DNA from 2 places in the Microbispora maris genome. Region 2 is predicted to be linked to the other one. Evidence: predicted binding sites of a transcription regulator. Region 2 holds the regulator's gene; the other holds the start of a gene.
The links. Region 2 encodes HspR, which represses chaperone genes until heat shock. Its sites were predicted from a motif close to ANTTGAGTCNNNNNGACTCAANT; they were not measured.

Region 1: a site for HspR is predicted at 5,510-5,532, ahead of lon (endopeptidase La). Genes of this name have one in related genera too.

Annotation. Positions count from the first base shown of each region.
Region 1 covers NZ_JBDJAW010000027.1:58,663-67,884, reverse strand. Annotated here, with positions in the region: gene AAH991_RS27710 (hypothetical protein) at 1-1,620, opposite strand, end outside; gene arfB (alternative ribosome rescue aminoacyl-tRNA hydrolase ArfB) at 1,893-2,315, opposite strand; gene AAH991_RS27700 (hypothetical protein) at 2,466-3,299, shown strand; gene AAH991_RS27695 (HAD-IA family hydrolase) at 3,330-3,908, shown strand; gene AAH991_RS27690 (MFS transporter) at 3,935-5,353, opposite strand; gene lon (endopeptidase La) at 5,546-7,906, shown strand; gene AAH991_RS27680 (methionine ABC transporter ATP-binding protein) at 8,175-9,119, shown strand; gene AAH991_RS27675 (methionine ABC transporter permease) at 9,116-9,222, shown strand, end outside.
Region 2 covers NZ_JBDJAW010000004.1:312,457-321,678, forward strand. Annotated here, with positions in the region: gene dnaK (molecular chaperone DnaK) at 1-628, shown strand, start outside; gene grpE (nucleotide exchange factor GrpE) at 625-1,266, shown strand; gene dnaJ (molecular chaperone DnaJ) at 1,392-2,576, shown strand; gene AAH991_RS07950 (heat shock protein transcriptional repressor HspR) at 2,581-2,928, shown strand; gene clpB (ATP-dependent chaperone ClpB) at 2,952-5,543, shown strand; gene AAH991_RS07960 (hypothetical protein) at 5,641-6,927, shown strand; gene AAH991_RS07965 (hypothetical protein) at 7,122-7,661, opposite strand; gene AAH991_RS07970 (hypothetical protein) at 7,825-8,220, shown strand; gene AAH991_RS07975 (TetR/AcrR family transcriptional regulator) at 8,253-8,822, opposite strand; gene AAH991_RS07980 (CapA family protein) at 9,129-9,222, opposite strand, start outside.

The DNA of each region.
Region 1 (9,222 bases), on a different contig from region 2:
CCGCCGGCCCAGGGTGGCCGTCTTGTTGTTGCTCATCGTGAACTGGTAGAGGCCGTTCCACGAGATGCCGCCCTGCGTCCAGGGGGTCGGCTGCGTGTACGCCGCGGTCGCGCGCGCCCTGCCGTCCGAGCCGTACGCGAGGCACCCGCGGTCGCATGCGCTGTTGTCGGGGGCCATCCTGTACCGCGCGACGCGGCCTGTCGGGGCCGCCGCCTGCGGTGAGGCCGGCCTGCAGGTGGGCGTGGGCTGCCGGGCGTCGCACCATTCACCGGTGAGCACGCTCGGCGGACTCGTGCTCCGGTCGAGGCCGAGATATCCGAAGCACGGCGGGCTGCTCATGGACGCGCACCGCACGCCGGTGACCTGTGGCCGCCAGATGCCTCGCAGGGGCAGGATGTACCGGTTTCCCTGGGAATAGTAGGTGCCGTTGTGCAGGCCGATGGGCCTCCCGGTGTCGGTGATGTCGCTGACCGCGCTCAATCCCAGATCGAAGAGGTCGCGCAGGTCGAAGACGAGGATCCCGTTGTTCTCCGGATTTTCCTTGCTGTCGTCGGCGATCAGCAGATATTGGTGATACCAGACGACTCCGCCGGCGTGGATGCTCATGGGATCGAAGGAGACGGGACCGCTCGCGTCCCTGAACGGATTCACCAGAAGAACGTGCTCGTAATGGTTGAACGGCCCGACTCCCACCTCGTTCAGGAAGGTCACGCGCGACGAGTTGTTGGCCGGCCCGTGCCAGGTGAACACGAACGCCCTGGCGGTGTCGTCGTAGGCCGTCCCCTGGGCGGTCGAGTCCCAGGTGCCGCTGATCCCCTGCGGCGTCCACATGCCATCGGTGTCGTCGGGCGCCAGGCAGAACCAGTCGGTCACGTTGCGGACCCGCTCACCCTGAGGGGTGACCAGCGCCCCGCTGTCCTCCATCGGGGCAGGGCATCTCCGGTTGGCGAAGGGGCCGCCGGGCAGGGAGGCGGCCAGCAGTTCCGACACCTTCGTGTAGCTGTAGCCGGGCTGCGTGAACTGGAGGTCCTGGCGGAGTTGCTGGATGAGGTCGCCGTACGTGTTCCCCTGCGGGTTGCGGTCGTTCCAGCTCAGGGTGTAGTCGCCGGTGCCCGTGGTGCGCATCGGGACCGGGGTCGGGACGGGTTGCGCCCCCACCACGGGGGTCGCGGGCGGGTCTGCCGGCGGGTCCGCGGGCGGGTCGACGGCTGGATCCGCAGCCGGGTCCGCTGCGGTCCCCGGCGCCGGGTCGCGGACGACCTGCTTGTCCCGCGACCTGTCGTCCACACTGTGAACGCCGTGCAGGCCGGTCCACGGAGCCGTCTTCGCGTCCGCGGCCTGCCAGTTGTAGGGCAGCGCCCGGGTGTCCGTGCCGGCTTTCTGGAGCGGTGCCAGGATCTGGGTGAGATCTCGCAGCGCGTGTTGCTTCTGCGCGTTCTTCTGGTGCGAATACTGCCGCTGCCTCTTCTTGTTCTTGTTCTTGTTCTTGTTCCCGCCGCCATGCGAAGCGCCGCCGGGTCCGCCGTACGGCGGCGTGGGAGAAAGGCCGGCGGTGCCGACGGAATCCACCTCCACGGTGGCTGTGGCGACGCCGTCCAGCAGGGGACAGGCGACGGTCAAGGCGGCACTTATCGCGAAGGCTCTGACAAAGTCGCTGAGTGTGGGCAATTGCACCCCTTTAATCAATTCTCGCCAGAATGCCCGAGTTCTTCCTGGTGGCGAGAATGTCCGCTCCGTGATCCGTGAACGGATCGATGTACGCCGAATTTCCGCGGCGGCCGGAGCGGCAAACGAACCTCGGCGAGCTCTTATCCCACCGATTGTCGCTTCATTGAGGACGCCGTTTGATATGGCCGTTTTCGCCGTCTGGGGCGGTGCTGCAGGGGGTGGGCTCAGCCCTCGGCGCGGCGCAGGCGCTTGAGGTCGGAGCGGTGCTTCTTGGCCGCGAGGCGGCGCTCGACCGCGCCCTTGGACGGCTTGGTCGGGCGGCGGCGCTTCGGCGGCGGCGCGACCGCGTCGCGGAGCAGGGCGGCGAGCCGTTCCCGCGCCGCCTCCCGGTTGCGCAGCTGCGAGCGGTGCTCCGAGGCCGCCACCGTGATCACGCCGTCCACGAGGCGGGCGGCGAGCCGTTCGGCCGCGCGGGCCTTCAGCGCCGGGCCGAGGGCGGCCGTGTGCGCGAGGTCGAAGCTCAGCTCGACCCGGCTGTCGGTGGTGTTGACGCCCTGACCGCCGGGGCCCGAGGAGCGGGAGAAACGCCAGGCGAGCTCCGCCTCGGGCACGACGATCGAGCCGCGCACGTGCAACGGGCCTGTCATGACGTTCCTTCCTCGATCGGGACGACCAACTTATCTCGGTGAATACCACCACCGCTCGCCATTTATCACCGTGAACTTCGCCGGTGGTTGTCGCGGTCCATCGCGTCGTGCACAGTGACCCCCGGTATTCCGGCGAAGGGATGACGGAGCATGACCTCGATCGTGGGCGTCCACGGCATCGGCAAGTACCACTACTACGAGGAGGCGGGCCGGTCGGCGGACGGCGCCGCCGAGGCCATGCGGGCGAAGTGGAACGCCTATCTGCACCAGGGCCTGACCGGGCGCGGGGACGGCACCGGAGAGTACTTCGCCGAGATCGCCTACTACGCCCATCACCTGCACGGCGGGCCGCCGAAGCCGCCCCGGCAGATGGAGGCGCCGGCCAAGCTGGTGCTCGCCGACTGGGCGGCCCAGCTCGGCGGGCCCTTCCGGGACGTGGCGGGGGAGTCGCTCACGGGTCTCGCCCACCGGCTGGCCGAGTGGCTGCTGACGAGGATGGGCCCGCAGGCGGTGCGCTTCGCGCAGGACTTCTGCCCGGAGGTGGCCGCCTACCTGGGCGGTGGCGACCCGCGGGTGCGGGCCCGCGACGCGGTGGCCGGCGTCGTGCGCAGGCGCCGTCCCCGGGTGGTCGTCGCGCATTCGCTCGGCAGCGTCGTGGCGTACGAGGCGCTGTGGGCGCATCCCGATATCTCGGTCGACCTGTTCGTGACGCTGGGCAGCCCGCTCGGCATGCGCGACGTCGTCTTCGAGCGGCTCGCGCCGGTCCCGGTGCGGGGCAGGGGGGCCCGTCCGCCGGGGGTGCGCCGCTGGGTCAACATCGCCGACAAGGACGACATCGCCGCCATCCCGGCCGTGCTGGCGTCGTGCTTCGACGGCGTCGAGCGGGACGTCTCCTGCGACATCGACTGGCTCGACTTCCACACCGTGCGCAACTACCTGCGCTGCGGGAGCGCCAACGAGTACCTCGAGACCTACGTGTCCTGAGTTCCGAACACGGGTTATGATCGTACGACCATGAAGACTGTGCTTTTCGACTACGGCAATGTCGTGTCGCTTCCCCAGGCCCCCGAGGACGTCGCGCGCATGGCGGGAGGTGATCCGGGGTTCGAGGACCGCTACTGGGAGGTGCGGCTCGACTTCGACCGGGGCTCGCTCGACCCCGCCGCGTACTGGTCCCACGTGTACGGCAGGCCGATGGCCGGTGCGGACCTGGAGGCGGTCGTCGCCCTCGACGTGGCGAGCTGGTCGCGGCCCAACGAGGAGACCGTGGCGATCATCGACGAGCTGGCCGGGGTCGGGGTGCCCATGGCGCTGCTGTCCAACATGCCGGTCTGCGTCGCCGAGGGCATCGACGGGCTGCCGTTCATGCGTCCGATAGGCCCGCGTTTCTACAGCGGCAGGATGGGCCGGGTGAAGCCGGAGGCGGAGATCTTCCACGAGACCGTGGCCTGGCTCGGGGTCGCCCCCGCAGACCTCGTCTTCGTGGACGACCGGCTGGAGAACGTCGCGGCGGCCGAGCGGGCCGGGCTCGCCGCCGTCCACTTCCGCGACGCCGCCGCCCTGCGCGAGGACCTCAAGACGCTGCTGGGCTGAGCCCGCGGGCGCGCGGACCTCCCGCGTCAGGCGCCCGAACTCGCCGGAGGGCGGGGTTCGAGGGGTGGTGCGTCGACCGGGCAGCCGGGGGCGGGCGGTTCGGGCGCGGCCGCGAGGACGTTCGTCCTGATCGTGAGGAACGTGACGACCGCGGCGACGGCCATCATGACCGCGCCGACCAGCATCGACGTGCGGAACCCCCCGGTGAACGCCGCCGGGGAGTCGTAGGCGTCCCCCGTCAGCCCCACCAGGGGCGGGACGGCGGCGACGGCCAGGAGGCCGCCCGTCCTGGCCAGGGCGTTGTTGATCCCGCTTGCGACGCCCGCGTACCGCTCCTCCGCCGTGGCGAGCACGGTCGCGGTGAGCGGGGCGACGGCGGCGGACAGGCCGAGCCCGAACACGACCGCCGCGGGCATCACGTCGGCGAGATAGGACGAGCCGGGGGCGATGCGGCTCATCAGCAGCAACCCGGCCGCGCACAGCAGGATGCCGCCCGTCATGAGCAGACGCGGGCCCACCTTGGCCGCCAGCTCGCCCGCCCGGGGCGACAGAAGCAGCATGAGGACCGTGACCGGGAGCATCGCCGACCCGGCGGCGACGGGAGAGAAGCCGGCGGACACCTGGAGCTGGACGACCAGCAGGAAGAACACCAGGCCCATCGCCGCGTACATGACCAGCGTGACGACGTTGACCGCGGTGAACTCCCGCGAGGCGAAGACCCCCACGGGGACGAGGGAGCGGGGGGAGCGCCGGATCTCCACCACCACGAAGCAGGCGCTCAGGACGAGCCCGGCGGCCAGCGGCACCAGGCCGTCACCCGCGAGGATCAGGCCGTACGTCAGCCCGGCCAGCGCGGGGGCGGCGAGAACGGTCCCGAGCACGTCGAAGCGGCCGTGCGGCCCGGCGTCCCGGGTCTCGGGCACGTGCCGGGCGGCGACGCCGGCCACGACGGCCGCGAGCGGCAGGTTGAGCAGGAACACCCACCACCAGCCGGCCGCCTCCACGAGCCAGCCGCCGAGCAGCGGCCCGAGCGCGGCGGCCACGCCGCCCAGGCCCGACCAGGCGCCGACGGCGCGGGGCCGGTCGTCCGGCGCGTAGCTCGCCTGGATGATCGCCAGGGACCCGGGGATCAGCAGGGCCGCGCCGACGCCCTGGAGCGCACGGGCGAGCACGAGCACGGGCGTGTTCGGCGCGGCCCCGCACAGGGCGGAGGCCAGGGCGAACCAGACCACCCCGGCGACGAAGACCTTCCGCCTGCCCAGCCGGTCGCCCAGCGATCCGCCCAGCAGGATGAGCGCGGCCATGGTGAGCGTGTACGCGTTCACGGTCCACTGGAGACCGGACATCCCGGCGTGCAGGTCGCGTCCGAGAGCGGGAAGGGCCACGTTGACCACGGTGCCGTCGAGCGTCGCCATGCCCGACCCGAGGACGGTGGTGAGCAGCACCCATCGGCCTGGTGCCGAGCGAAGCCGAATATGTCCGGATGTCATGGACGCATCATGCGCCAAGGGGAGGGCGAACGCGTCATGAAGAAGGATTACACGATTACGATCGCTCACAGCGAACTGGCGCAGAACAGGGAACAGGATCGGACTCCTGTTAGTTGAGCCGACATAACTCAACCTACTGGAGTGCTGATGTCCCAGATCCTTCCCGTCCTTCCGCTCGACGACGAGGTCGTCCTGCCCGGCATGGTCGTGCCCCTCGATCTGTCGGACTCCGAGGTCCGCGCGGCCATCGACGCCGCCCGCGCCAATGGCGAGAGCACGGTCCTGCTGGTGCCCCGCGTAGACGGCCGCTACGGACCCGTGGGGGTGAGCGCGGTCGTGGAACAGGTCGGCAGGCTGCCGGGCGGGGAGCCCGCGGCCGTCGTCCGGGGCGTCGACCGCATGCGCGTCGGCACCGGCACCACCGGCCCCGGCGCGGCCCTGTGGGTCGAGGCGACGGTTCTGGAGCCGGCCGCCGCCGGGCCCAGGGCCGAGGAGCTCGCCAAGGAGTACAAGGCCCTGACGACCACGATCCTGCAGAAGCGGGGCGCGTGGCAGGTCGTCGACGCCGTCAACCAGATCAAGGACCCCGCGGTCCTCGCCGACAGCTCGGGGTACGCGCCCTGGCTGACCACCCAGCAGAAGCTGCTGCTGCTGGAGCTCGACGATCCGGCCGAGCGTCTCGACAAGCTGGTCGGCTGGGCCCGTGACCACCTCGCGGAGATGGACGTCGCCGAGACCATCCGCAAGGACGTCCAGGAGGGCATGGAGAAGCAGCAGCGCGAGTTCCTGCTCCGCCAGCAGCTCGCGGCCGTCCGCAAGGAGCTCTCCGAGCTCAACGGCGACCCCTCGGACGAGGAGGAGGACTACCGCGCCCGCATCGAGGCCGCCGACCTGCCGGAGAAGGTCAGGGAGGCCGCGCTCAAGGAGGTCGGCAAGCTGGAGCGGGCCTCGGACCAGTCGCCCGAGAGCGGCTGGATCCGCACCTGGCTCGACACCGTGCTGGACATCCCGTGGAACGTCCACACGACCGACTCCTACGACATCGCCGGAGCCCGCGCGGTGCTCGACGCCGACCACACCGGCCTGGACGACGTGAAGGACCGCATCGTCGAGTACCTCGCGGTCCGCAAGCGCAGGGCCGACCAGGGCCTCGGCGTCGTCGGCGGCCGCCGCAGCGGCGCCGTCCTCGCGCTGGCCGGGCCTCCCGGAGTCGGCAAGACCTCGCTCGGCGAGTCCGTCGCCCGCGCCATGGGCCGTGAGTTCGTCCGGGTCGCCCTCGGCGGCGTCCGCGACGAGGCGGAGATCCGCGGTCACCGGCGGACGTACGTCGGCGCGCTGCCCGGCCGTATCGTCCGGGCGATCCGCGAGGCGGGCTCGATGAACCCGGTCGTGCTGCTGGACGAGATCGACAAGGTCGGCGCCGACTACCGGGGCGACCCGACGGCGGCGCTGCTCGAGGTGCTCGACCCGGCGCAGAACCACACGTTCCGCGACCACTACCTGGAGGTCGAGCTCGACCTGAGCGACGTGCTGTTCCTCGCCACGGCCAACGTGCTCGAGCAGGTGCCCGGGCCGCTGCTGGACCGCATGGAGATCGTCACGCTCGACGGCTACACCGAGGACGAGAAGGTCGCCATCGCCCGCGACCACCTGCTCCCGCGCAACCTGGAGAAGGCCGGTCTCACCGCCGACGACGTGACGGTGGAGGAGGCGGCGCTGCGCCGCCTGGCGGGCGAGTACACCCGCGAGGCCGGCGTCCGCTCCCTCGAGCGCTCGATCGCCCGGATCCTGCGGAAGGTGACGGCGAACGTCGCCCTCGGCGAGGCGGGGCTTCCGGTGACGGTGACGGCGGACGACCTCGTCTCCTACCTGGGCCGGCCGCGTCACGTGCCCGAGTCGTCCCTGCCGGAGGCGCGCCAGCGTACGGCGGTGCCGGGCGTGGCGACCGGTCTCGCGGTGACCGGCGCGGGCGGTGACGTCCTCTACGTCGAGGCGTCGCTGGCAGACCCGGAGACCGGGGCGACCGGCGTGACCCTGACCGGCCAGCTCGGCGACGTGATGAAGGAGTCGGCGCAGATCGCGCTGTCCTTCCTGCGGTCGCGGGGCGCGGAGCTGGAGCTTCCGGTCGGCTCGCTCAAGGACAGGTCCGTGCACATCCACGTCCCCGCGGGCGCGGTGCCCAAGGACGGCCCGTCGGCCGGTGTCACGATGACCACGGCCCTGGCCTCGCTGCTGTCGGGCCGGCCGGTCCGCGCCGACGTGGCGATGACCGGGGAGGTCTCCCTCACCGGGCGGGTGCTGCCGATCGGCGGGGTGAAGCAGAAGCTGCTCGCCGCCCACCGGGCGGGGATCACGACCGTGCTCATCCCGGCCCGCAACGAGCCCGACCTGGACGACGTCCCGGCCGAGGTGCTCGCCGATCTCACCGTCCACGCGGTGAGCGACGTCCGCGAGGTCCTCGACCTGGCCCTCACCCCGGCGACGGTCGCCCGGCAGGCGGTCGCCTGACTTTTTCCCGCACCCGGCCCGCGTCTCCGTCCCACGGAGGCGCGGGCCTCTGTGATTGAGGCCACATTACCGACAGGGAATAAGGGGTAGCTGGGTCCCGTTGCAGCCGTTCGTGAGCGTATCGAACCTGGTCAACCCGCATGAGCGAGGGTGTCCCGCGGCCTGAAGCCCGTCCTCCCCACCCCCTCCCACGAAGGCACTCGACGATGACGCTCTCCCCGCTGCCCGATCTGATCCTGCGCCGGATCACGTCTTCGAAGGACAGCAAGTGATCACGGTTACCGGCCTGCGCAAGGCCTACGGCGACGTCGTCGCGCTCGACGGCGTCGACCTCCACGTCGGCAAGGGCGAGGTGTTCGGCGTGCTCGGGCGCAGCGGCGCCGGCAAGAGCACGCTGCTGCGCTGCGTCAACCTGCTCGAACGCCCCGACGAGGGTACGGTGACCGTCGACGGGCGCGAGCTGACCGCCCTCGGCGCGGCCGACCTGCGCCGCGCCCGGCAGCGCATCGGCATGATCCACCAGCACTTCGCCCTGCTGTCGTCGCGCACGGTGGCGGGCAACGTGGCCTTCCCGCTGGAGGTCATGGGCGTCGGCCGGGCCGCCCGGGCCCGGCGCGTCGCGGAGATGCTCGACCTCGTGGGCCTGGCCGACCGCGCCGGGGCCTACCCCGCGCAGCTGTCCGGCGGTCAGAAGCAGCGGGTCGGCATCGCGCGGGCCCTGGCCGCCGAGCCGTCGGTGCTGCTGTCGGACGAGGCCACCTCCGCGCTCGACCCCGCCACGACCCAGTCGATCCTGGCCCTGCTGCGGCGGCTCAACCGGGAGCTCGGGCTGACCATCCTGCTCATCACGCACGAGATGGACGTCATCAAGGCCGTCTGCGACTCGGCGGCGATCATGAGCGACGGGCGGATCACCGAGACGGGCCGCATCCCCGACCTGCTCGCCACGCCCGGATCGCGCCTGGCCGCCGAGCTGTTCCCGCTGCCGCCCGCCGAACCCGGCATCGTGACGGTCGCCCTGGGCGGGGACCAGACCTTGCTGTCGCGTCTCGCGCGCGCGTACGACGTGGACGTCGCCGTGGTGGGCGGCGCGGTCGAACAGGTCGCGGGGGCCCCGGCGGGCCGGCTGCGGCTGCGGATCACCGGGGCCGGTGCGGCGGACGCCCTCACCCACCTGCGCGAGCGCGGCCTGCTGCCGGAGGAGGACCGATGACCTGGTCGGAGATGAGCCCCCTGCTGTGGGAGGCCACCGGGCAGACCGCGGTGATGGTGGGCTGGTCCACGCTGTTCACCGTGCTGTTCGGGCTGCCGCTCGG
Region 2 (9,222 bases):
GATCCAGGTCTACCAGGGCGAGCGTGAGATCGCGGCGTACAACAAGAAGCTGGCCACCTTCGAGCTGACCGGCATCGCCCCGGCCCCGCGCGGGATTCCGCAGATCGAGGTCACCTTCGACATCGACGCCAACGGCATCGTGAACGTCTCGGCGAAGGACCTCGGCACGGGCAAGGAGCAGTCGATGACCATCACCGGCGGCTCGGCTCTGGGCAAGGACGACATCGAGCGCATGATGCGCGAGGCGGAGTCCTATGCCGAGGAGGACAAGCAGCGCCGCGAGGAGGCCGAGGTCCGCAACAACGCGGACGCCCTGGCCTACCAGACGGAGAAGTTCCTCCGCGAGAACGACGAGAAGGTCCCGGCCGACGTCAAGACCGAGGTCAACGACTCGCTCGCCGAGCTGAAGAAGGCGCTGGAGGGCACCGACATCCCCGCCATCCGCACCGCCGCCGAGAAGCTCGCGACCGTCAGCCAGAAGATGGGCTCGGCGATCTACGCCCAGTCCCAGGCCGGCGCCGAGGGCGCCGCGGCCGACGCGGGCGCGGAGGGCGCGCAGGCGAAGGCCGACGAGGACGTGGTCGAGGCCGAGATCGTCGACGACGAGCGGGAGGGCGGCCGCAAGTGAGCCCGCGTGAGAACGGCTCCGAGGAGGAGCCGGTGATCCGCGACAACCGCAAGATCGACCCGGAGACCGGCAAGGCCCGCGACTCCGCCGGGGACGCCGCCGAGGCGGCCCCCGGGGACGACGGGGCGGAGACGGCGACGGCGCCCGCCGGGGGGTCCGCGACGGACCTGCTCGCCGAGCGCACCGCCGACCTCCAGCGGCTCCAGGCGGAGTTCAGCAACTACCGCAAGCGGGTCGATCGCGACCGGATCGCCGTCAGGGAGCAGGCCGTCGCGAGCGTGCTCACCGAACTGCTGCCGGTGCTCGACGACATCGGTCGCGCCCGCGACCACGGCGAGCTGACCGGGGGCTTCGCGAAGGTGAGCGAATCGCTGGAGGCGGCCGTCGGCAAGCTGGGCCTGACCGCCTACGGCGCGAAGGGCGACCCCTTCGACCCGACCGTGCACGAGGCCCTGCTGCACAGCTATTCGGCGGAGGTGACCGAGCCGACGTGCGTCGAGATCCTCCAGCCCGGCTACCGGGTCAACGACCGGATCCTGCGGGCCGCCCGCGTGGCCGTCGCCGAGCCGAGCGAGGAGACGGCGCCGGAGGAGACGGCGGCCGGCTCCGGCGAGTCCGGCGGGACGGACGAGAACTGAAACCGCGGAGTCTCTCCCGATCGGCGAAGATCGGGAGAGACCCGCGAGGGCGCCCGCGGCGACAGCCGCGGGATCGCCCGCGGGAACACTGATTGACTCCCCCTTTCGTGCGAAGGAAGCGATAGATGAGCACCAAGGACTACTTGGAAAAGGACTACTACGCCGTCCTTGGTGTGCCCAAGACCGCGAGCGCCGAGGAGATCAAGAAGGCGTACCGCAAGCTCGCCCGGCAGTACCACCCCGACGCCAACCCGGGGAACAAGGAGACCGAGGAGAAGTTCAAGGAGGTCTCCGAGGCGTACGACGTGCTGTCCGACGTCAAGCGGCGCAAGGAGTACGACGAGGCGCGCACCCTGTTCGGGTCGGGTGTGGGCGGCTTCGCGGGGGCGGGCGGCCCGCGCGGCGCCGGCGGCGGTTTCAATTTCGACCTCGGCGACCTGTTCGGCGGCTCGGGGTCGGGCGAGCGGATCGGGGACCTGTTCGGGGGGCTGTTCAACCGGGGCGGCGCGGGCACGGGCACGGGCACGCGCACGACCAGTGCCCGGCCCCGGCGCGGCCAGGACGTCGAATCGGAGGTGACGCTCGCCTTCGGCGAGGCGGTCGACGGCACGACCGTGTCACTCCGGCTCACCAGTTCGGCCGCCTGCACCGCCTGCGGCGGCACGGGGGCCAAGGCAGGCACCACGCCACGGGTCTGCCCGACCTGCGAGGGAACCGGGGCGGCCAGCCGCAACCTCGGCAACTTCGCCTTCTCGGAGCCGTGCCGCGACTGCCGCGGCCGGGGCCTGGTGGTCGACGACCCCTGCCCCGTCTGCGACGGCAGCGGGCGCGGCAAGAGCACCCGTACGATCCAGGCCCGCATCCCGGCCGGGGTCGGCGACGGCCAGCGCATCAGGATCAAGGGCAAGGGCGCGCCCGGTGAAAACGGCGGCCCGGCCGGCGACCTCTACGTGCTGGTCCACGTCAAGCCGCACCCCGTGTTCGGGCGCAGCGGGGAGAACCTGACCGTCACGGTCCCCGTCACCTTCCCCGAGGCCGCGCTCGGCGCCGAGATCAAGGTGCCGACTCTCCGGGGGATGCCGGTGACCCTGCGCATTCCCGAGGGGACGCCCAACGGGCGGACGTTCCGGGTGCGCGGCAGGGGGGCCTCCCGCAAGGACGGCACGAAGGGCGACCTGCTGGTCACCGTGCAGGTCGCGGTGCCCCAGAACCTCGACGACAAGGCCCGCGCGGCCCTCGAGGAGTTCAGGAACGCCACGGAGGGCCCGGACCTTCGCGAAGAGCTGATCAAGCAGGCCAGAAGCGAGTGAGCCGATGGATGCCAGGTTTTTCGACATCTCCGACGACACCCCCGTTTATGTGATCTCCGTAGCCGCCCAGCTGTCCGGGCTGCACCCGCAGACGTTGCGGCAGTACGACCGGCTCGGCCTCGTCAGCCCCGGTCGTACGGCCGGGCGGGGGCGGCTGTACTCGACAAGGGACATCGTGCTCCTGCGCGAGGTCCAGCGGCTCTCCCAGGAGCACGGCATCAACCTCGCCGGCATCAAGCGCATTCTCGAACTCGAAACCGAGAACATGCGCCTGCGCGAGGAGGTCACCCGGCTCAGGGGTGAGCTCACGATGTTGCGGGCACTGGTCCGCTACGAACTGCCACCTGCCTGACCGGCGAAACGAGGCATTCACATATGGACTACAAGCTCACCCAGAAGAGCCAGGAGGCCCTGTCCGCGGCCGTCCGGCGCGCCGCGGCGGACGGCAACCCCGAGGTCGCGCCCGCGCACCTGCTGACGACCCTGCTGGCACAGAACGGCGGCATCGCCGGGTCGCTGCTGCAGGCCGTCGGGGCGGACCCCCGGCGGCTGCGCGCCCAGGCCGAGGAGCTGCTCGAGCGGCTGCCCAAGGCGCAGGGCTCCACCGTGAGCGCGCCGTCCAGCTCGCGCCAGCTGCTGACCGTCCTCAACACCGCCGCACAGCGGGCCAAGCAGCTCGAGGACGAGTACGTCTCGACCGAGCACCTGCTGGTCGGGCTCGCCGCCGACGGCGGGCAGGTCGCCGACCTGCTGAAGGCCGCGGGCGCCACTCCCGACGCGCTGCTCGAGGCGTTCGAGAAGGTCCGCGGGCACGCCAGGGTGACCAGCGAGACCCCCGAAGACACCTACCAGGCGCTGGAGAAGTACGGCGTCGACCTCACCGAGCGGGCGCGGTCCGGCAAGCTCGACCCGGTGATCGGCCGCGACAGTGAGATCCGCCGGGTCATCCAGGTGCTGTCGCGCCGCACCAAGAACAACCCCGTGCTGATCGGCGAGCCCGGTGTCGGCAAGACCGCCGTCGTCGAGGGCCTCGCCCAGCGGATCGTCGCCGGCGACGTGCCCGAGAGCCTGCGCAACAAGCGCCTGGTCGCGCTCGACCTCGGCGCGATGGTCGCGGGTGCGAAGTATCGCGGCGAGTTCGAGGAACGCCTCAAGGCCGTGCTCACCGAGATCAAGGAGAGCAACGGCCAGATCGTGACGTTCATCGACGAGCTGCACACGATGGTGGGCGCGGGCGCCGCCGAGGGCGCGATGGACGCCGGCAACATGCTCAAGCCCATGCTGGCCCGCGGTGAGCTGCGCATGATCGGCGCCACCACGCTCGACGAGTACCGCGAGCGCATCGAGAAGGACCCGGCCCTGGAGCGGCGGTTCCAGCAGGTCTACGTGGGCGAGCCGACGGTCGAGGACACGATCGCGATCCTGCGCGGGCTCAAGGGCCGCTACGAGGCGCACCACCAGGTGCAGATCTCCGACAGCGCACTGGTCGCCGCCGCCACGCTCTCCGACCGGTACATCACGGCGCGGTTCCTCCCCGACAAGGCGATCGACCTCGTGGACGAGTCCATGTCGCGGCTGCGCATGGAGATCGACTCGCGGCCGGTGGAGATCGACCAGCTCCAGCGGAGCGTGGACCGCCTCAAGATGGAGGAGCTCGCGCTCGCCAAGGAGACCGACGAGGCCAGCCGCCAGCGCCTGGAGAAGCTCCGCGAGGAGCTGGCCAACCGGCAGGAGGACCTCAACGCCCTGGTCAGCCGGTGGGAGCGGGAGAAGGCCGGTCTCAACAAGGTCGGCGAGCTGAAAAAGCAGCTCGACGAGGCGCGCGGCGCGGCCGAGCGGGCCCAGCGCGACGGCGACTTCGAGGCCGCGTCCCGGCTCATGTACGGCGACGTCCCCCGCCTGGAGAAGGAGCTCGCGGAGGCGACCAAGGCCGCCGAGACGGCGGAGGCCGAGGCCGAGCCCATGGTGAAGGAGGAGGTGGGCCCCGACGACATCGCCGAGGTCATCTCCTCGTGGACCGGCATTCCCGCGGGACGGCTGCTCGAGGGCGAGACCGCCAAGCTGCTGCGGATGGAGGACGAGCTGGGCAGGCGCCTGATCGGCCAGAGCGAGGCGGTCCAGGCCGTCTCCGACGCCGTACGGCGGGCGCGGGCCGGCATCGCCGACCCCGACCGGCCCACCGGCTCGTTCCTGTTCCTCGGCCCGACCGGCGTCGGCAAGACCGAGCTGGCCAAGGCGCTCGCCGAGTTCCTGTTCGACGACGAGCGGGCGATGACCCGCATCGACATGAGCGAGTACAGCGAGAAGCACAGCGTGGCCCGCCTGGTCGGCGCGCCGCCCGGATACGTCGGCTACGAGGAGGGCGGCCAGCTCACCGAGGCCGTGCGGCGCAGGCCCTACACCGTGGTGCTGCTCGACGAGATCGAGAAGGCCCACCCGGAGGTCTTCGACATCCTGCTCCAGGTGCTCGACGACGGCCGGCTCACCGACGGGCAGGGCCGGACGGTCGACTTCCGCAACACGATCCTGATCCTCACCTCGAACATCGGCTCGCAGTTCCTCGTGGATCCCACGATGGAGAACCAGGCCAAGCGCGACGCCGTGATGAACGCGGTGCGGGCCTCGTTCAAGCCCGAGTTCCTCAACCGGCTCGACGACATCATCGTGTTCGACGCGCTGGGCACCGAGGAGCTGTCGCAGATCGTGGACCTGCAGGTCACCCGGCTCGCCCGGCGCCTGTCCGACCGGCGGCTCACGCTGACCGTCACCCCCGCGGCCCGCGACTGGCTCGCGCTCACCGGCTACGACCCGTTGTACGGTGCGCGCCCGCTGCGCCGCCTGATCCAGTCGGCGATCGGCGACCGGCTCGCCAAGGAGCTGCTGTCGGGGACCATCCGGGACGGTGACGAGGTAATCGTCGACTTTGACGAGGCAGGCGACACGCTGACGATCCGGGCCGTTCGGTAAGGTCTTTCCCACCATTGGGGCAAGCGCGCCCCGCCCTTCCCCCTCGCTGCTACGTTCGGCGTTCGTCGGACTACCGTACGCGATCAGGGGGACGTGGATGTCCAGGACATCACGAAGTATTCGAGGGCGGTGCGTCGCGCTTGCGGCGGTCACGGCCGGAGTGAGCTGGCTGACCGGGGGCGCGGCGATGGCGAAGGACGGCGCGCTGGCCGACGCCTGCCGGACTCAGAGCGGCGACGTCACAGGCCGCGACGTCACAGGCCGCGGCGTCATGGACCGTGACGTCCCGGGCCGCGACGCCACGGGCGGGCTGACCACCCTCGCTCCGGCGGCGGGCGTGCTGAGCATCGCCGACGCGGCCGGAGCGGCCGCCGGTCAGGGACGCAACTCCCTGCCTACCGCCCCCGCCACGACCACGCGGTCCGTCCCGGCGGCGCTGCCGGCCGTGCCCGGCCCCCGCACCCTGCCGGCCGTGCCGGGTCCCCGTACGCTGCCGGGTGCGATGACCGGCGCGGCTCCCGCCGCGGCCAAGGCCGCACCCGCCGTCCCCGCGGCGGACGCCAAGACCCTGTTCCCGGCCAGGAGCACCGTGCCCCTCCTCGCCGTCGCCCCGGCCAAGCCGAGCGCCGCGAACGCCTGCGCTCCCCAGGCGCTGCGAACCGCGCCGGCCGCACATGAGCGGGAGCACCCCGCCACGCAGGGGCACCCGAAGAAGGGCCACCGGAATCCGAAGCCGGAGGGCGAACCGGCGGGCGCCCCGTCCCGCGACGACGCGGCCCGCGGCACGCTGCCCCATAATCCGGGGGCACAGAACCCGGGGGCGCAGAACCCGGGGGCGCAGAACACCTCACCGCGCAGGCCGGAGGCACGCAAGCCGGGAGCGCAGAAGCCGGATGCGCAGAACCAGGGCACGCAGGGCACTCTGACGCCCGAGGGCGTCTCCAACAGCAACAGTTCGCAGAGCGCCGCCTCGGGCCAGGAGCAGAGCACGCGGACCTTCCCGGCGCGGGACCGCCGCCACCGCAAGGGGCACCATCCCCACAAGCCGGGGCTCGTGCCGCCGGCGCAGGCCACGAACCAGGCGGGTCAGGCCGGCCGGCCGGCGACCGGCACGCGCAACGCCTCCCTGCCGGAGGGCGAGCGCAAGAAGGGGGCCAAGGACAGGCGTCAACGGCACGACGGCGTACGGGGGACCGCTCCGGTCGTGCGGCCCGACGCCGCCGACGGCCGGCACGTGCCGCGGATGCAGCCGCGCGAGTACCCCAAGGCGGCCGCGCGCGGGCAGAACGGCGACATCACCGCACCGGCCGCCCTCACCAAGGCGACGGGCACGCGCGCGGTGACCGACCTGGCCACCGCGACCGGCAAGAAACTCCTGCCCTAACCCGCCGTACGTCCCGGGCGGGACGGGCGAAGACGGCGGCCTGCGGCCCGGGTTCGACGGCCGGGCCGTCGCCCCGCCCCCACCCGGCTTCACCCCGGCACCGACCCGCCGGAACACCGAAGACAGCGAGACCCGAGACAGCGAGACTCCAAGGGGCCGTGGTTCACGGCCCCTTTCGCATGGGCTCGAGAGGCTCAGCGAGAGACGTCGAGGAGAGCGTCGAGGTCGTCCTCGGGCAGGCCGAGGTCGACCCGGATGCGGTAGCGGGTGCGCAGCAGGGAGTCGCGGATGCCCGCTCCCGCACCCCCGCAGGCCCGGATCCCGTCGGTGGCCCACTCGTGCGCCGCGTCGAGGTCGCCGTACGCCACGAGCGTCTCGGCCACGGTCAGCGCGGTGGCCGGGCTGCAGCCGTCCGCCCGGATCGCGGTGATCACGGCCCTGGCCTCTTCGGGCCGTTCGAGTTCGAACAGCGTGTCCGCGATCCCGGCACGCGGGTCCACCGGCACCTCCCCGCCGTCCTCCATCGCGCTCTGGTAGCGGTCGAGGGCGGTGGCGGGCTGACCGGCCTGGCGCCACTCCTCCGCGGCGAGCACGAGGATCGCCGCTCTCGACATCTCTCCGGACTCGTACCCCTGGGCCAGCGCGTCGAGGCGGCGGGCGAGGGCACCGTGGTCATCGAGCAGCAGGGCCTGTTCGAGCAGTCGGTCCACCTGCTCATTTGTCACATGTGCCACAGTCCCGAGGCTACCGATCCCGGCCTGTTTTCGCAGGACAACATCAGGCATTGCCGAAGCAACAATTCGTACACGTTTGGCTACTATGCGCTTTTCTCGGCAGATAGTCGGGCATATTGCACCCTGCCTGTGCCAATCGAAGCTCGGCGAGGAGCGCTACAGCATGTCCAAGCGGGTGATACTGACTCTCGCCTCCACGACGGTGCTCGCCGCCGTGGTCCCGGGTTTCGCCGGCTTCGTCACGGCGCAGTACGAGGCGCTCGACCAGGCCCGCGCCGAACTCGCCCGGCTGCAGGCGAAGCTGCAGATCATGGAACTCAGAATGGAGCCCGCGGCGGCGCTGGGGTGCCGTACCGGCGAGACGGAGAAGGAACAAGCGACCCGGACGGACGAGGACGACCCTCGGGAGCTGACCATACCGCCGCGCACTCACACCAGGTCGTGGCAGAACACCGCCTATGTGCAGGGCGGCTCGCCGGGACTGTGGCCCGCGATCGACGTCCCCCGCGGCGCAGCCGGCCCTCAGGCGCCCGCCGGGCCGAGCCCTCAACGCGAGTGAGTCCCCGAGCCGGACGACCCGCCCGCGCGGCGTCACCCGCGCCGTGAGACGGCGGAGGCGAGCTGGCGGGACAGGTATCCGCGGACCAGTTGCTTGGCTTCGGCCACGATCTCCGGGTCGCCGTTCGGGTCGTGCCGGAAGGCGAGCTTCAGCACCGCGTCCCCCGCCTCGACCGCGATGGGAATGGCACGGTCCAATTCCTCGCTGTCCGCCAGTCCGAATTCGGCGAGGAGAAGCGCGCGGAGCCGCCCGGCGATCACGGTGTTGTTGTCGGCCACGGAGTCGAGGAGACCGAGATCGAAGACCTCGCCGAAGTGCAGCGAGCGGAATCCGGGCACGCTGCGGTGCATCTCGACGTATTCGTCGATGACGGCGTCGACGGCGTCCCACCAGCCGGTGTAGTCCTCGACCATGAAACGACGCCCGACCCGCGCCACGAACACCTCGACGTTGCGCCGGGTCAGGGCCTGGCTGAGCGCCCGCTTGTCCGGGAAGAACTGGTAGACCGAGCCGATCGCCACCCCGGCCCGCTCGGCCACCCTGGTGGTCGTCAGCGCGTCGTACCCGCCCTCGTCGAGCAACTCGGCGCAGGCGTCGAGCATCCGCTCCACACGGCGGGCACTGCGACGCTGCGAAGGACGCCGCCGCAGCGGCTCATCGGGATGCGACGAGCGCGGCGACATCCCCTCACCACCCCCACGGCTCCGTTGCTCGACGAGGTCACAGTGCTCGGCGACACGGCGCTCGACACAGGGCTCGTCACAGGGCTCGACGGCGACGGCGGGACCGCCTGCTTCCCTCACGTACCGGCTGGACACTCACCCATCTTGCCTGTTTCACGCGCGATGGTCAGCGCTAATCGGCCAGTCGTCTGATATGCGGCAAGAATCCGGTGGTTTCTTTCGCCGTCAGGAGTCGGCGGGCGCCGCCGACAGGCCGGTGCAGCCGCGCAGCGCGCGGTAGGAGCCGAGCGCCTGCTGCTTGGCGCCGCCCGTCGCGGGA